2 regions of the Frateuria edaphi genome follow, and region 2 is predicted to be linked to the other one. Evidence: predicted binding sites of a transcription regulator. Region 2 holds the regulator's gene; the other holds the start of a gene.
The links. The regulator FliA, encoded in region 2, starts transcription of late flagellar genes. The targets are predictions, from matches to a motif close to TAAAGTTTNNCNNNCNNNGGCCGATAA.
Positions count from the first base shown of each region.

Region 1: a site for FliA is predicted at 3,809-3,835, ahead of LQ772_RS12660 (HD-GYP domain-containing protein). Genes of this name have one in related genera too.

Region 1 is NZ_CP088251.1:2,705,304-2,712,317, forward strand. It holds gene LQ772_RS12640 (RNA polymerase sigma factor) at 24-1,283, shown strand; gene dapE (succinyl-diaminopimelate desuccinylase) at 1,373-2,503, opposite strand; gene LQ772_RS12650 (Spx/MgsR family RNA polymerase-binding regulatory protein) at 2,559-2,912, opposite strand; gene dapD (2,3,4,5-tetrahydropyridine-2,6-dicarboxylate N-succinyltransferase) at 2,909-3,736, opposite strand; gene LQ772_RS12660 (HD-GYP domain-containing protein) at 3,887-5,011, shown strand; gene glnD ([protein-PII] uridylyltransferase) at 5,066-7,014, opposite strand, start outside.
Region 2 is NZ_CP088251.1:768,116-775,129, forward strand. It holds gene flhB (flagellar biosynthesis protein FlhB) at 1-572, shown strand, start outside; gene flhA (flagellar biosynthesis protein FlhA) at 600-2,693, shown strand; gene flhF (flagellar biosynthesis GTPase FlhF) at 2,805-4,226, shown strand; gene LQ772_RS03460 (MinD/ParA family protein) at 4,223-5,167, shown strand; gene LQ772_RS03465 (RNA polymerase sigma factor FliA) at 5,169-5,975, shown strand; gene LQ772_RS03470 (chemotaxis response regulator CheY) at 6,024-6,431, shown strand; gene LQ772_RS03475 (protein phosphatase CheZ) at 6,428-7,014, shown strand, end outside.

The DNA of each region.
Region 1 (7,014 bases), 1.8 Mb from region 2:
CTTGCGGTGGTCTGATCGGCCGCATGAGCCAAGCCGATACCCACCGCGCGATCGAAACCGTCTGGCGCCTGGAAGCGCCCAAGCTGGTCGCCGCGCTGATCCGCGTCGTACGCGACATCGACCTGGCCGAGGAACTGGCGCAGGACGCGCTGGTCGCGGCGCTGGAGCGCTGGCCGACCGCGGGCGTGCCGGACAACCCCGGCGCCTGGCTGATGACGGCGGCCAAGCGGCGCGGCATCGACCTGCTGCGGCACCGCCAGTTGGTCGAGCGCAAGCATGCGGCGCTGGATGGCGATCCGGAGCACGAGGCGTTCACCATGCCCAACCTGGAAGCGCTCGACGACGACATCGGCGACGACCTGCTGCGGTTGATCTTCACCGCCTGCCACCCCGCGCTCTCGACCGAGGCGCAGGTGGCGCTCACCCTGCGCCTGCTCGGCGGCCTGACCACCGCCGAGATCGCCCGCGCGTTCCTCACCGCCGAGCCGACCATTGCCCAGCGCATCGTGCGCGCCAAGCGCACACTGGCCGACAAGCGCGTGCCGTTCGAGGTACCGCGCGGCGAACAGCTGGCGGAACGCCTTGCCGCGGTGCTGGGCGTGATCTACCTGGTCTTCAACGAGGGCTACGCCGCCACCGCCGGCGACGACTGGATGCGTCCGGCGCTGTGCGAGGAAGCGTTGCGCCTGGGCCGCACGCTGGCCGGGCTGATGCCGCGCGAGACGGAAGTGCTGGGGCTGCTGGCGCTGATGGAGATCCAGGCCTCGCGCAGCCATGCGCGCGTGGGCGCCGATGGCCGTCCGGTGCTGCTCCTGGAGCAGAACCGCGCGTTGTGGGACCAGTTGCTGATCCACCGGGGCCTGGAGGCGCTGGAACGCGCCGGCCGGCTCGGCGGTGCCGACGGTCCGTACGCGCTGCAGGCTGCCATCGCCGCCTGCCATGCCCGCGCGACTAGCGCCGACGCGACCGACTGGACGCGCATCGCCGCGCTGTACGCCCGGTTGGCGAGCGTGGCGCCCTCTCCGGTGGTGGAACTCAACCGCGCCGTGGCAGTGGCGATGGCCGAGGGGCCCGCCGCGGGGCTGGCGCTGGTCGATGCCTTGCGCGACGTGGCGGCACTGGCCGGCTATCACCTGCTTCCGGCGGTGCGGGGCGACCTGTTGGCGAAGTTGGGGCGGAGCGAGGAGGCCCGCGCCGAATTCGAGCGTGCAGCCGGACTGACGCAGAACGCTCAGGAGCGGATGGTGATGCTGGAGCGGGCGGCGGGATGCGCGGCGGGATAGGCAATGCCTCGCTGCCAGCTCTGCTTCCTCTTCCCGGCGGGGAGAGGGAGCAAAGATCTGGCTTCGGCTCTGCTTGCCGCGAGAGCCCGCTAGCCGAGCAACCTCTCACAGATGGCCCGATAGAGCCCCGGCAACCGTTCCAGATCCGCGACTGACACGCACTCGTCCACCTTGTGGATGGTCGCGTTGACCGGCCCCAGCTCCACCACTTCGGCACCGAGCGGCGCGATGAAGCGGCCATCGGAGGTACCGCCGCCGGTGCTCTGCTCCGGGTCCACGCCGCACAGCTCACGGCAGACGCCCAGCACGGTTTCGCGCAGCCGACCGCCCGCGGGACAGAGGAACGGCTCGCCGGAAAGGTTCCAGTCCAGCTGCCAGTCCAGGCCGTGGCGGGTGAGGATGGCCTCGGTGCGCGCACGCAGGTCAGCGGCCGCGCTGGCGGTCGAGTAACGGAAATTGATGTGTGCCACCAGCGATCCCGGGATCACGTTGGTGGCGCCCGTGCCGGCGTTGAGGTTGGACACCTGGAAGGAGGTCGGCGGGAAGTCCGCGTTGCCCTCGTCCCAGCGCGTGGCCGCCAGCTCCGCCAGCGCGGGGGCGAAGGCGTGGATCGGGTTCTTCGCCTTTTCCGGGTAGGCCACGTGGCCCTGCATGCCATGCACGGTGAGCGTGCCGGAGAGCGAGCCGCGACGGCCGACGCGGATCAGGTCGCCCAGCCGGGCCTTGGAGGACGGCTCGCCGACCACGCACCAGTCCAGCCGCTCGCCGCGCGCGCGGAAGGTCTCGGTCACGCGGCGCACGCCGTCCAGATTCGTCGGGCCTTCCTCGTCGCTGGTCAGCAGCAACGCGACGCGACCGGCGTGACGGGGGTGCGCCGCCACGAAACGTTCGAGCGCCAACACCATCGCGGCGACCGAACCCTTCATGTCCGCCGCGCCTCGGCCGTAAAGATGGCCATCACGCACGACCGGCTCGAACGGCGGGCTCTGCCACGCGTCCTCCGGACCGGTAGGCACCACGTCGGTATGGCCCAGGAACACCAGCGTGGCGCCCTCGCCGTGCGTCGCCCACAGGTTGTCGACCGCGCCGTGGCGGAAGTGCTCGATGGCGAAGCCCGCCCGCACGAGCCGCTCGGCGATCTGCGCCTGGCAACCGGCATCCTCGGGCGTCACCGAGCGGCGGCCGATCAGGTCACAAGCAAAGTCCAGTACGTCGCTCAAGCGAACCCCCCGCTGCTTACGAAATTCCTGCAGGACAACTCCCGGCGCGGGACCTCTATTTGCCGAACAGCTTCTTGAAGCCGTTGTCGCTGAAACCCACGCTTACCGCACCGTCGTCCTGCACCACTACCGGCCGGCGCACCAGCGCCGGGTACTCCTTCAGCAGCAGCGTCCACTCCGGGTCGCTGCCCGGATCCTTGCGCTGCGGCAACAGGTTGCGCCAGGTGGTGGATGACTTGTTGACCAGCTTCTCCCAGCCGCCCAGCTGCTGCGCCCAGGCCTTGAGCGTGGCCGCCGGCACGGGGTCGGCGCGGTAGTCGACGAACGTGTGCGGCACCTCGAAGCGCGCCAGCCAGTTGCGCGCCTTCTTGCACGTGTCGCAGTTGGCCAGTCCGTACACGGTGGTCATTCGGCACCCCTGAGCAATTCGTTGATGCCGGTCTTGGCGCGGGTCTTCTCGTCCACCTGCTTGACGATCACCGCGGCGTACAGGCTGTGGCTTCCGTCCTTCGCCGGCAGGCTGCCGGCGACCACCACGCTTCCCGCCGGAATGCGGCCGTAGCTGACCTCGCCGGTCGCGCGGTTGTAGATGCGCGTGGACTGGCCCAGGAACACGCCCATGCCGATCACGCTATCCTTCTCCACGACCACGCCCTCGACCACTTCCGAGCGCGCACCGATGAAGCAGTCGTCCTCGATGATGGTCGGATTGGCCTGCAGCGGCTCCAGCACGCCGCCGATGCCGACGCCGCCGGAAAGATGCACGCGCGCGCCGATCTGCGCGCAGGAGCCGACCGTCGCCCAGGTGTCGACCATGGTGCCGGGCCCGACGTAGGCGCCGATGTTGACGTAGCTGGGCATCAGCACCGCGTCCTTGGCGATGTGGGCACCACGGCGCACCAGCGCGCCTGGCACGACGCGCGCGCCGAGCGTTTCCAGCTCCGCGTCGTTGCCGTGGCCGAAGCGCAGCGGCACCTTGTCGAAAGCCAGCGCCGCGCCACCGTCGACCACGCGGTTGCCGTTGATGCGGAAATACAGCAGCACGGCCTTTTTAAGCCACGCGTTGACCTTCCAGCCGCCCTGCCCGTCCGGCTCGGCCACGCGCTGCTCGCCCTGTTCGAGCAACTCCATCACCTGCGCGAGCGCCGGGCGCAGGTGCGTTTCGATCTCGCTCTGGCTGAGTTCGTTGCGGCGCTCGAAAGCGTCGTCGATCAGGGTATCGATGGAGGGCATGGGCAGCTCGCGGAAAGAAGCTCGGGAAGCGGCCAAGTATACGGAGGGGAACGGGTGCCTACGCCCGGAAACTCAAGTTCACACTCGAGCGGCCGATTCCCCTTCGCTCCCCGCGGCTCGTGCGACCGGTGGAGACGGAGAAGCAGAGCCATGCCACGGCGTCCGATCGACCCGGCCGAGATCACGGTCGGCCAACCTTTGCGATTCAACGCCTACGACGCCAGGGGCAAGCTGCTGATGCGCCTGGGCCAGGTGATCGGCACCGCGGCGCAACTGGAGAAACTGCTCGAACACGGCGTGTTCTACGGCTCCGAAGAGGAGTGCCGTGGACCTTTCCTGCCCCCGGCGCCCTCGCCGCCCTCGCCGCTGGCGCTGGTGCTGGAGGCGCGTGAACGGCTGCAGGCGCTGCTTGCCGATCCGGCGCCGGCGGACTTCCCCGGCGCGCTGGCCGGGATCGCCGAGCAGGTCCGCGAGGCCTGCCGGCGCAGTCCGGACGTAGCGCTGGCCAGCATCCTGCTGCGCCGCGAGGGACCTTACGGCACGCGCCATGCGGTCAACGCAGCGATCGCCTGCCAGCTCACCGGCACCGCGATGGCGCTGGAACCGGCCGAACTGGCGGCGATCGTGTCCGCCGCGCTGACCATGAACATCGGCATGTTCGAACTGCACGACCAGCTGGTCGCGCTGGAAGGGCCGCTGTCGGACGAACATCACCTGGCGGTACGGGCGCACTGCCGGCTGGGCGTCGTGCGGCTGCGCGATCACGGCATCGCCAGCGCCGCCTGGCTCAATGCCGTGCGCGATCATCACGAGCGCGCCGACGGCAGCGGCTATCCCGGCGGCAAGATCGGCGAGGAGATCGGTCGGCCGGCGCGGCTGCTGGCACTGGCCGACGTCTATTGCGCGCGGGTTTCCGGCCGCGACTACCGGCCGCCGCTGCAGCCGACGCTTGCGTTGCGCTGGCTGTTCCTCAACGAAGGGGCAGCGCTGGACGAACGGCTGGCCCGCACGTTCATCAAGACGCTGGGCATCTATCCGCCCGGCACCGGGGTGCGCCTGCGCAACGGTTCGATCGCGGTGGTCACCCAGCGTGGCCCGGTCGGCCACCAGCCGGTGGTCGCCTCGCTCACCACCCACGACGGATTGCGCACGGGCGCGCCGATCCGCCGCCGCGGCGACGTGGAGGCGCACGCCGTCAGCGAGGTGGTCGATTTGACCGCGCTGGACATCGACGTGGACATGGAAGCGCTCTGGGGCGCCGACGCGGTGGCGTAAACACCGATCTGCTGCAGACGCTGCGCGACCGGGACGCGTTCCTACAGCACTTCCTCAGCCGCTCTGCCCCAGCCGTGCCAGCAGCGCCTGCCGCAAACGCTCCTGCTGGGCATCGCCCAGCGGGGCGTCATGGCGATCGGTGAGCTGGAAGAAATCCTCCACCCGCTCGCCGAAGGTGGCGATGCGCGCGTCGTGCACGCGCACCTGCGCCTCGACCATCGCCTGGGCCACGGCGGCGAGCAGGCCGGGACGGTCGGTGCACACCAGCGCCAGCTGGGTGCGGCCGCCGGCGGCGTGGAAGGCGATCCGCGGGGTCATCTGGAAATGCTTGAGTTGCCGCGAGGCACTCCGTCGCGCGGGGTGCACCGGCACCGTCTGCGCCAGCGCGCGGGCCAGCCGCTGCTGCAGCTCCTCCGCCCGCGCCGGGGTGGCCGGCTGCTGCGTCTCGGTGTCCAGCAGCAGGAAGGTGTCCTGCGCCATGCCATGGGGCGAAACCAGCACGCGCGCTTCCAGCACCGACAGGCGCAAGCGGTCCAGCATCGCGGTGACGGTGGCGAACAGGCCGTCGCGGTCGGGGGTATAGACGAACAGTTCGGTGGTACCGCGCACCGACAGCGGATGCACCGCGATCAGCGGCAGCGCGCCATCGGCGCGCAGGATCGCGGCGGTCTGCCAGGCGATCTGCTCGGGCCGGTGGCGCAGGAAGCTCGCTTGCGGGAAGCCGGCCCAGACACGCTCGACCGTTGCCGCCTCGAAGCCGTCGGCTTCCAGCAGCGGCAACGCGTAGTCCTGGCATTCGCGCACGCGGGTGGCGGCATCGCGCGGCAGCTCCACGTCGCTGCGCAGGGCGTAGCGGGTGGCGCTGTAGAGATCGGCCAGCAGGCGGTCCTTCCAGCCGTTCCACAGCTTGGGGCTGGTGCCGATGATGTCGGCGATGGTGAGCAGGTAAAGCTGACCCAACTGCTCGCGGTTCTCCACTACTTGCGCGAAGCGCGCGACCACGTCCGGGTCGGTGATGTCCTGGCGTTGCGCGGTGACGCTCATCAGCAGGTGGTGGCGCACCAGCCAGGCGACCCGCTCGACGTCGTTGGGCGGCAGGCCGAGCTTCGCGCAGAACGTGCGCGCCTCTTCTTCGCCCAGCACCGAATGGTCGCCGCCGCGGCCCTTGGCGATGTCGTGGAACAGCGCGGCCAGCAGCAGCACTTCGGGCGTGGGCAGCGTGGGCCATATCTCGCGGGCGAGCGGGAATTCGGCCTGCGCCGCCGGGTCGGCGAAGCGCGCCACGTTGTGCAGCACGCGCAGCGTGTGTTCGTCGACCGTGTAGACGTGGAACAGGTCGTATTGCATGCGCCCGAACACGCGGCCGAACGCGGGCAGGATCGCCGCCAGCAGGCCGTGCCGGTTCATCCGCCACAGCGCATCGACCGAACGGGCGCCCTGGCGCAGCAGGCGCAGGAATGAGGCAAGCACCTCGCGGTTGTCGGCCAGCGCACCGTCGAGCTGCGCGGTGGCCTGGTGGATGCGGCGCATCGTGTCGGCGGTGAAACCGAGGATGCCGGGCTCGTCAAGGCGCGCGATGAAGGCCTCCACCAGAGCGGCGGGCCGTCGCATGAACACGTCCGGATCCCGCGCGGCCAGCCGCGTGCCGTAGCGCAGGAATTCCTCGCCGACCGGTACCGCGATCTGCGCCGGCTCGAGCATCTCCTCGAAGCGCTCGACGATCTGCACGCCCAGCCGCTCGATCTGGCTGGCGGCGCGGTAGTAACCCTGCATGAACTGCTCGACGCCCAGGTTGGTGGCGTGCTCGTCGACGAATCCCAGCGCCGCGGCAAGCGCGCGCTGGTAGTCGAACAGCAACCGCTCCTCGGCCCGGCCAGCCTCCAGGTGCAGCGCGTAGCGGTAACGGCGGAGAGTCGCCTCGGACTGTTCGAGCGTGACGCACTCGGCCGGGTCGAGCAGCCCCTCGCCGACCATCGCCTCGAAGCCGTCCGCATGCGCCAGCC
Region 2 (7,014 bases):
TGCTGGGCCGCTCGGCATTGCTGTTCGGCGCGCTGCTCGCGCTGATCGGCGGCGCGGACGCGCTCTACCAGAAGTTCGACCACGCCAAGCGCCTGCGCATGACCAGGCAGGAACTCAAGGACGAGGCCAAGGAAACCGAGGGCAACCCCGAACTCAAGGGCCGCATCCGCCAGGTGCAGTTCGAGATGTCGCGCCGCCGGATGATGCAGGAGCTGCCCAAGGCCGACGTCATCGTCACCAACCCGACCCACTTCGCCGTCGCGCTGAAATACGACGAAAACGGCGCCGGCGCGCCGCGCGTGATCGCCAAGGGCGTGGACGTGCTGGCCCAGCAGATCCGCCTGGTGGCAAGCGGCCACCGCATCCCGATGGTCGAGGCGCCGCCGCTGGCACGCGCCTTGTATGCGACTACCTCGCTGGGCCGGGAAATCCCGGTCTCGCTGTACGTGGCGGTGGCCCAGATCCTGGCCTACGTCTACCAGCTGAAGCAGGCGACGGCACGTGGCGACGAGCCGCCGCCGGCGCCGCAGCCCCAGGTCGATCCGGACCTGATGGGCCCATACAAGCTCTAGAAATTCAGGTTCTAAGGGGAATACCGCATGGCCGCCGCTGGCGCAATGGAATCTCTCAAGCAGCTCGGACGCCGCGGCGTCGGCGCGCCGGTGGTCATGCTGGCGATGCTGGCGATGGTCATGCTGCCGATGCCGCCGTTCCTGCTGGACATGCTGTTCAGCTTCAACATCGCGCTGTCGCTCGTCATTTTGTTGGCGGTGATCTACGTGATGCGGCCGCTGGAGTTCGCAGCTTTTCCGACGGTCGTGCTGATGGCGACGCTTTTACGTCTCGCCCTGAACATCGCCTCGACCCGCGTGGTGCTGCTGCACGGCCACGACGGCCCGGGGGCGGCCGGCAAGGTGATCGAGGCGTTCGGCGAGTTCGTCATCGGCGGCAACTTCGCGGTCGGCCTGGTGGTGTTCGCGATCCTCACCATCATCAACTTCGTGGTGGTCACCAAAGGCGCCACCCGCGTATCGGAAGTGACCGCCCGCTTCACCCTGGACGCGATGCCCGGCAAGCAGATGGCGATCGACGCCGATCTCAACGCCGGCCTGCTGACCCAGGAGCAAGCACGGGAGAGGCGCCAGGAAGTACGCGAGGAAGCGGACTTCTACGGCTCGATGGACGGTGCGTCCAAGTTCGTCCGCGGCGACGCCACGGCCGGCATCCTGATCCTCTTCATCAACATCATCGGCGGCTTCTTCGTCGGCATGTTCCAGCACGGCCTGGGCGCCGGCGAATCGGCCAAGACCTACACCCTGCTCACCATCGGCGACGGCCTGGTCGCGCAGGTGCCGGCGCTGATGCTCTCGATCGCCACCGCGGTGATCGTCACCCGCGTGTCCAAGTCCCAGGACATGGGCAAGCAGGTGATCGGCCAGGTGTTCGGCCAGCCGCGCGCGCTGGCGGTGGCCGGCGCGGTGCTGGGCGTGATGGGCCTGATCCCGGGCATGCCGAACCTCGCCTTCCTGCTGCTGGGCGGCTGCTGCGGCGGCGCGGCGTACCTGATGATCAAGCGCGAGCGCGAGACGAAGGAAAAGCTGGCCGAGGCGATCGCCGAACCGGCTGCCGCGCCTGCCGTTCCCCCCGAGCGCATGGAGCTCAACTGGGACGACGTCGCCAGCGTTGATCCGCTGGGCCTGGAAGTGGGCTACCGGCTGATCCCGCTGGTGGACACCCACCAGGGCGGCGAGCTGATGGGGCGGATCAAGTCGGTCCGCCGCAAGCTCTCGCAGGAATTCGGCTTCCTGGTGCCGGCGGTGCACATCCGCGACAACCTGGACCTGGGGCCCAACACCTACCGCGTGACCCTGATGGGCGTGCCGATGGGCGAGGCCGAAGTGCACAGCGAGCGCCTGATGGCGATCAACCCCGGTCGCGTGCACGGTCCGCTGCAGGGCATCCAGACCAAGGACCCGGCGTTCGGGCTCGAAGCGGTCTGGATCGAGCAGGGCCAGCGCGAGATGGCGCAGAGCCTGGGCTACACCGTGGTCGACCCGGCCACCGTGGTGGCCACGCACCTGTCGCACATCCTGCAGACCCACGCGCACGAACTGATCAGCCACCAGGACGTGCAGCAGCTGCTGGACCGCCTGGCGCAGACCGCGCCCAAGCTGGTCGAGGACCTCGTGCCCAAGCGCATGGCGCTGGGCGTGGTGGTCAAGGTGCTGCAGAACCTGCTCGCCGAGCGCGTGCCGATCCGCAACATGCGCACCATCGTCGAAACCTTGGCGGAGCACGCGGGCCAGAGTCAGGATCCCGGCATGCTCACCGCCGCCGTGCGCGTCGCGCTGGGCCGCCAGATCGTGCAGGAGATCACGGGGCTGGGCACCGAGGTGCCGGTCATCACGCTGGCGCCGGAGCTCGAGCAGATCCTCATGAACTCGCTCTCCGGCGGTGGCGTGGCTGGCGCGGCGGTCGAACCGGGCCTGGCCGACCGGCTGCAGCAGAGCGTCGCCGACGCCGCGCGCCGCCAGGAAATGAGCGGCGAAGCGGCGGTATTGCTGGTCGCGCCGCAGCTTCGTCCGTGGCTCGCGCGCTTCACCCGCCACGTGGCACAGAACCTGCACGTACTGGCCTACAACGAGGTGCCGGACAACCGCAGGGTGCGGCTGGTCCAGGCGCTGGGACGTTAAAGGCCGGGAGACGGGCATCGTGATTCGCCAGTTGCACATGCAGACAGCGCAAGGCCCTGGGGCCGCCGCGGCGATGGACACGATGGCCGCGACCCGCTTGCGGAGCAGGCAATGAAGATCAAACGTTTCGTGGCGCCGGACATGCGCCAGGCGATGCGCGAAGTACGCGAAGAGCAGGGACCCGATGCGGTGATCCTGTCCACGCGCAAGCTCGACGAAGGCATCGAGATCATCGCCGCCGTCGATTACGACGAGGCGCTGGTGCGCGAAGCCGCGCGCCATGGCGCGGCCCCCGCGCCGGCCGCCGAGCCCCCGGCGCTGCCGCCGCGTGCCGCCGCCATACCGCCGCCGCCGGTGCGCGAGGCGCGCGTCGAAACGCTGGCGCCTGCCAATCGTCCGACGCCGATCGAGACCGCCGCGAAGGCCTCGGTCGCCGCGGAGGAAAGAGAGCCGAAGCCGGTGCGTGCCGAAGTGCGCGCTCCGCACGCCTCGCCCCGCGCCCAGGCCGAGGGTCTGGTCCAGGCGAAGGCGCAACCGTCGCCGTCTCAGCCGGCGCCCGAGGCCCCGGCCGAGCCGGCGGTCCATCCGTTGATCGAGCGTGCCGCGCAGGACACGGTGCGCATGCGCGCAGAGCTTTCCAGCCTGCGCGAGATGCTCGAGATGCAGCTCTCCAGCCTCGCCTGGAACGACATGGAACGCCGCCAGCCGATGCACACCCGCGTGCTGCGCGAGCTGACCCGGCTGGGCATCGACGCCGACGTCGCCCGCGCGCTGGCCGATGAACTGCCGCCGCAGATGACGCCCGAACAGGCGCGCTACCTGCCGCTGGGCATGTTGAGCCGTGGCATCGCCGTCAGCGGCCGCGGCCGCTCGGACGAAGCCGGCGTTACCGCGCTGGTCGGCCCGACCGGCGTGGGCAAGACCACGACGCTGGCGAAACTCGCGGCCCGGGCAGTGGTGCGCCACGGCGCCTCGCAGGTCGCGCTGGTCAGTACCGACCATTACCGCATCGGCGCTGCCGCGCAACTGGAGCACTACGGTCGCCTGCTCGGCGTGCGGGTGTACCCGGCGTACGACGCGCAGAGCCTGCGTCAGGTGCTGGAACTGCTGAAGGGTTGCCACACCGTGCTGGTCGACACCGCGGGCCTGGCCGGCAACGACCCGCGGCTGAAAGAACAGCTCGAGGCGCTGGGCGAGGCCGGCGACCTGCGCGTCTGCCTGGTGCTGGCCGCCAATGCGCAGGCGCAGTCGCTGGAAGAAGCCGTGCGCGCGTACCTGCCGGCCAATCCGCACGCGGCGATCCTGACCAAACTCGACGAGGCGCCCAGCCTCGGCGGTGCACTGTCGGTGCTTATCCGCCACCGGCTGGCGCTGGACTACACCACCGACGGCCAGCGCGTGCCCGAGGACATCGCCGCCGCCGATGCACGCCTCTTGGTGTGCCGCGCCGCGCAGGCGCTCAAGGGCAATGCGCCGGCCGCCGACGAGGCGGTGCTGGCCGAGCGTTTCGGGACGATGGTGGCCCAGGCATGAGCGGAATCCTTGCAATGAATCAGGCGTGGGGCTTGAAAGACATGTTCAACGCGATCACGGGCGAGCGCGATGCCGCGCCGGCCGCACCGCACCGGCCGCACCAGGCGACCAACGCAGGCGCACCGCGCCGCCGCTGCCGCGCGATCGCGGTCGCCGGCGGCAAGGGCGGCGTCGGCAAGACCACCGTGGCGGTCAACCTCGGGATGAGCCTGGCGATGGCCGGGCGCGAGGTGATGCTGCTGGATGCCGACATGGGCCTGGCCAATGTCGACGTACTGCTCGGCCTGGCGCCCTCGCGCCACCTGGGCCACCTGCTGGACGGCACGGCCACGCTGGAGGAGCTGCTGCTTGACGCCCCCCACGGGCTCAAGGTCATCCCCGGCGGCTCCGGCGCGCGGCGCCTGGCGCAGCTGGGCAACGGCGAGCATGCCGCGGTGATCCGCGCGTTCGACGAGCTGCCCCGTCCGCCGGACTACCTGCTGGTCGATACCGCCGCGGGCCTGTCGGACAACGTGGCGATGTTCGCCGCGGCGGCCGACGACGTCGTGCTGGTGGTTTGCGACGAGCCGGCCTCGCTCACCGACGCCTATGCGCTGATCAAGGTCCTCTCCCGCGACTTTGGCGTGCGCCGCTTCCGCTTCGTCGCCAACATGGTGCGCAACCTGGGCGAGGCCCGCGCGCTGCACCAGAAGCTGGCCAAGGTCAGCGACCGCTTCCTGGACGTGGTGCTGGATTTCTTCGGGTTCGTGCCGCAGGACGAGCGGCTCAAGCAGGCCATCCGGCGCCAGAACGCGGTGGTGGACATGTGGCCGGCGGCGCGTTCGTCGCAGGCATTCAAGCAATTGGCAGGTGCGGTCGATAACTGGGAGGAACCCGCGCGCGCGGGCCTGGACCGCATCGCATTCTTCGGTGGCCAGGCCGTGACGGCGTCGGGGTGGTGAGATGAGCGTGGCATCGGAATATCTCCAGCTGCAAAAACAGAGTGCAGATGAGTTGGTGCGCCAGCACGCGCCACTGGTGCGTCGTATTGCCTATCACCTGATGGGCCGTCTTCCCCCCAGCGTGGACGTGGGCGACCTGATCCAGTCCGGCATGATCGGCCTGCTCGAGGCCGCGCGGCACTACGCCACCGACCGCGCCGCCAGCTTCGAGACCTACGCCGGCATCCGCATCCGCGGCGCCATGCTCGACGAGCTGCGCAAGACAGACTGGACCCCCCGCTCGGTGCACCGCAAGGTGCGCGAAGTGGCCGAGGTGGTGCGCCAGATCGAGATCGAGACCGGCGCCGACGCCGAGGATGCCGAAGTCATCAAGCGCCTCGGCGTGAGCGCGGAGGACTACCACCAGATTCTCGCCGACGCCGCCAGCGCGCGCCTGCTCAGCCTCACCGCGCCGGACGACGGCGACGGCGCGCCAGCCTTCGACGTGGTCGACCAGGGCACCCTGGGGCCGGCCGAGAGCATCGAGCAGGACGGCCTGCGCCAGGCGTTGATCGACGGCATCTCCGGCCTGCCCGAGCGCGAGCAGCTGGTGATGTCGCTGTACTACGAGCAGGAATTGAACCTGAAGGAAATCGGCGCCGTGCTCGGCGTGACCGAGTCGCGCGTGTGCCAGATCCACGGCCAGGCGATCGTGCGGCTGCGTGCGCGCATGGGCGACTGGCGCGACGACGTGCAGGGGGAGTCGGAAACCGGCACCCGCAAAGGCAAGGGCCGCCGCGCTTCATCCGATCGTTCCGTTTCCCGCTGACCCCTCCGACTTCCGATCCCGAATCCCGATTTCCTACCAGAGGAACCAATGGACAAGAACATGAAAATCCTCGTGGTGGACGACTTCTCCACCATGCGGCGCATCGTCAGGAACCTGCTGGTGGAGCTGGGTTTCACCAACACGCTGATCCAGGAAGCCGACGACGGCAACAACGCGCTGACCATGCTGAAAAGCCAGCCGTTCGACATGGTCGTGACCGACTGGAACATGCCCAACATGACCGGCATCGACCTGTTGCGCGCGATCCGCGCCGAACCCTCGCTCAAGGGCCTGCCGGTGCTGATGGTTACCGCCGAGAACAACCGCGACCAGATCATCGCCGCGGCCCAGGCGGGCGTGAACGGCTACATCGTCAAGCCGTTCAACGCGGTCACGCTGAAGGAGAAGCTCACCAAGATCTTCGAGCGCCTGGCCGCCGCGGGAGCCAGCGCATGAGCGCCGTGCTTTCCACCTTCGACGAAACCGCGCTGCCGCAAGAGCTGCAGGACCTGCTCAACAGCGAAGATGGCGCGGCCTTCGAGCACGCGCTCGATGCGCTGGTGCGCCAGCGCGAGCAGCACCTGTTCCGGGCGTTGGGCCTGCTCGCGCGCGACCTGCATGGCGCGGTCAGCCGGCTCGGCAACGACCTGGCGCACGAAGGTGTGCCGGGCAAGGTCGCCGACGTGCGCAAGCACCTGAACGACGTGCTGGAGATGAGCGCCCAGGCGGCCCATCGCAGCATCGATTTCGCCGAACGCATGAGCCCCGAGGCCGACGCGCTGGCGCAGAGCGCCGAGCAGGTGCTCGCCTCGGCGGCACCATGCGACCCGGTCGCGGACCTGGCGCGCCAGGCCGGCAACTTCGCAGGCGCATGCCGCGAGGGCCTCAACGACATGGTGATGGCGCAGTCCTGGCAGGATCTGTCCGGCCAGCGCATCAAGAAGGTGGTCAACTTCATCGAGTCGGTGGAGTCCTCGCTGCTGGAGCTGGTCCGCCTGACCGGTGCATTGTCCGGCCGCGAGCCGCCGCCGGTGGTTGA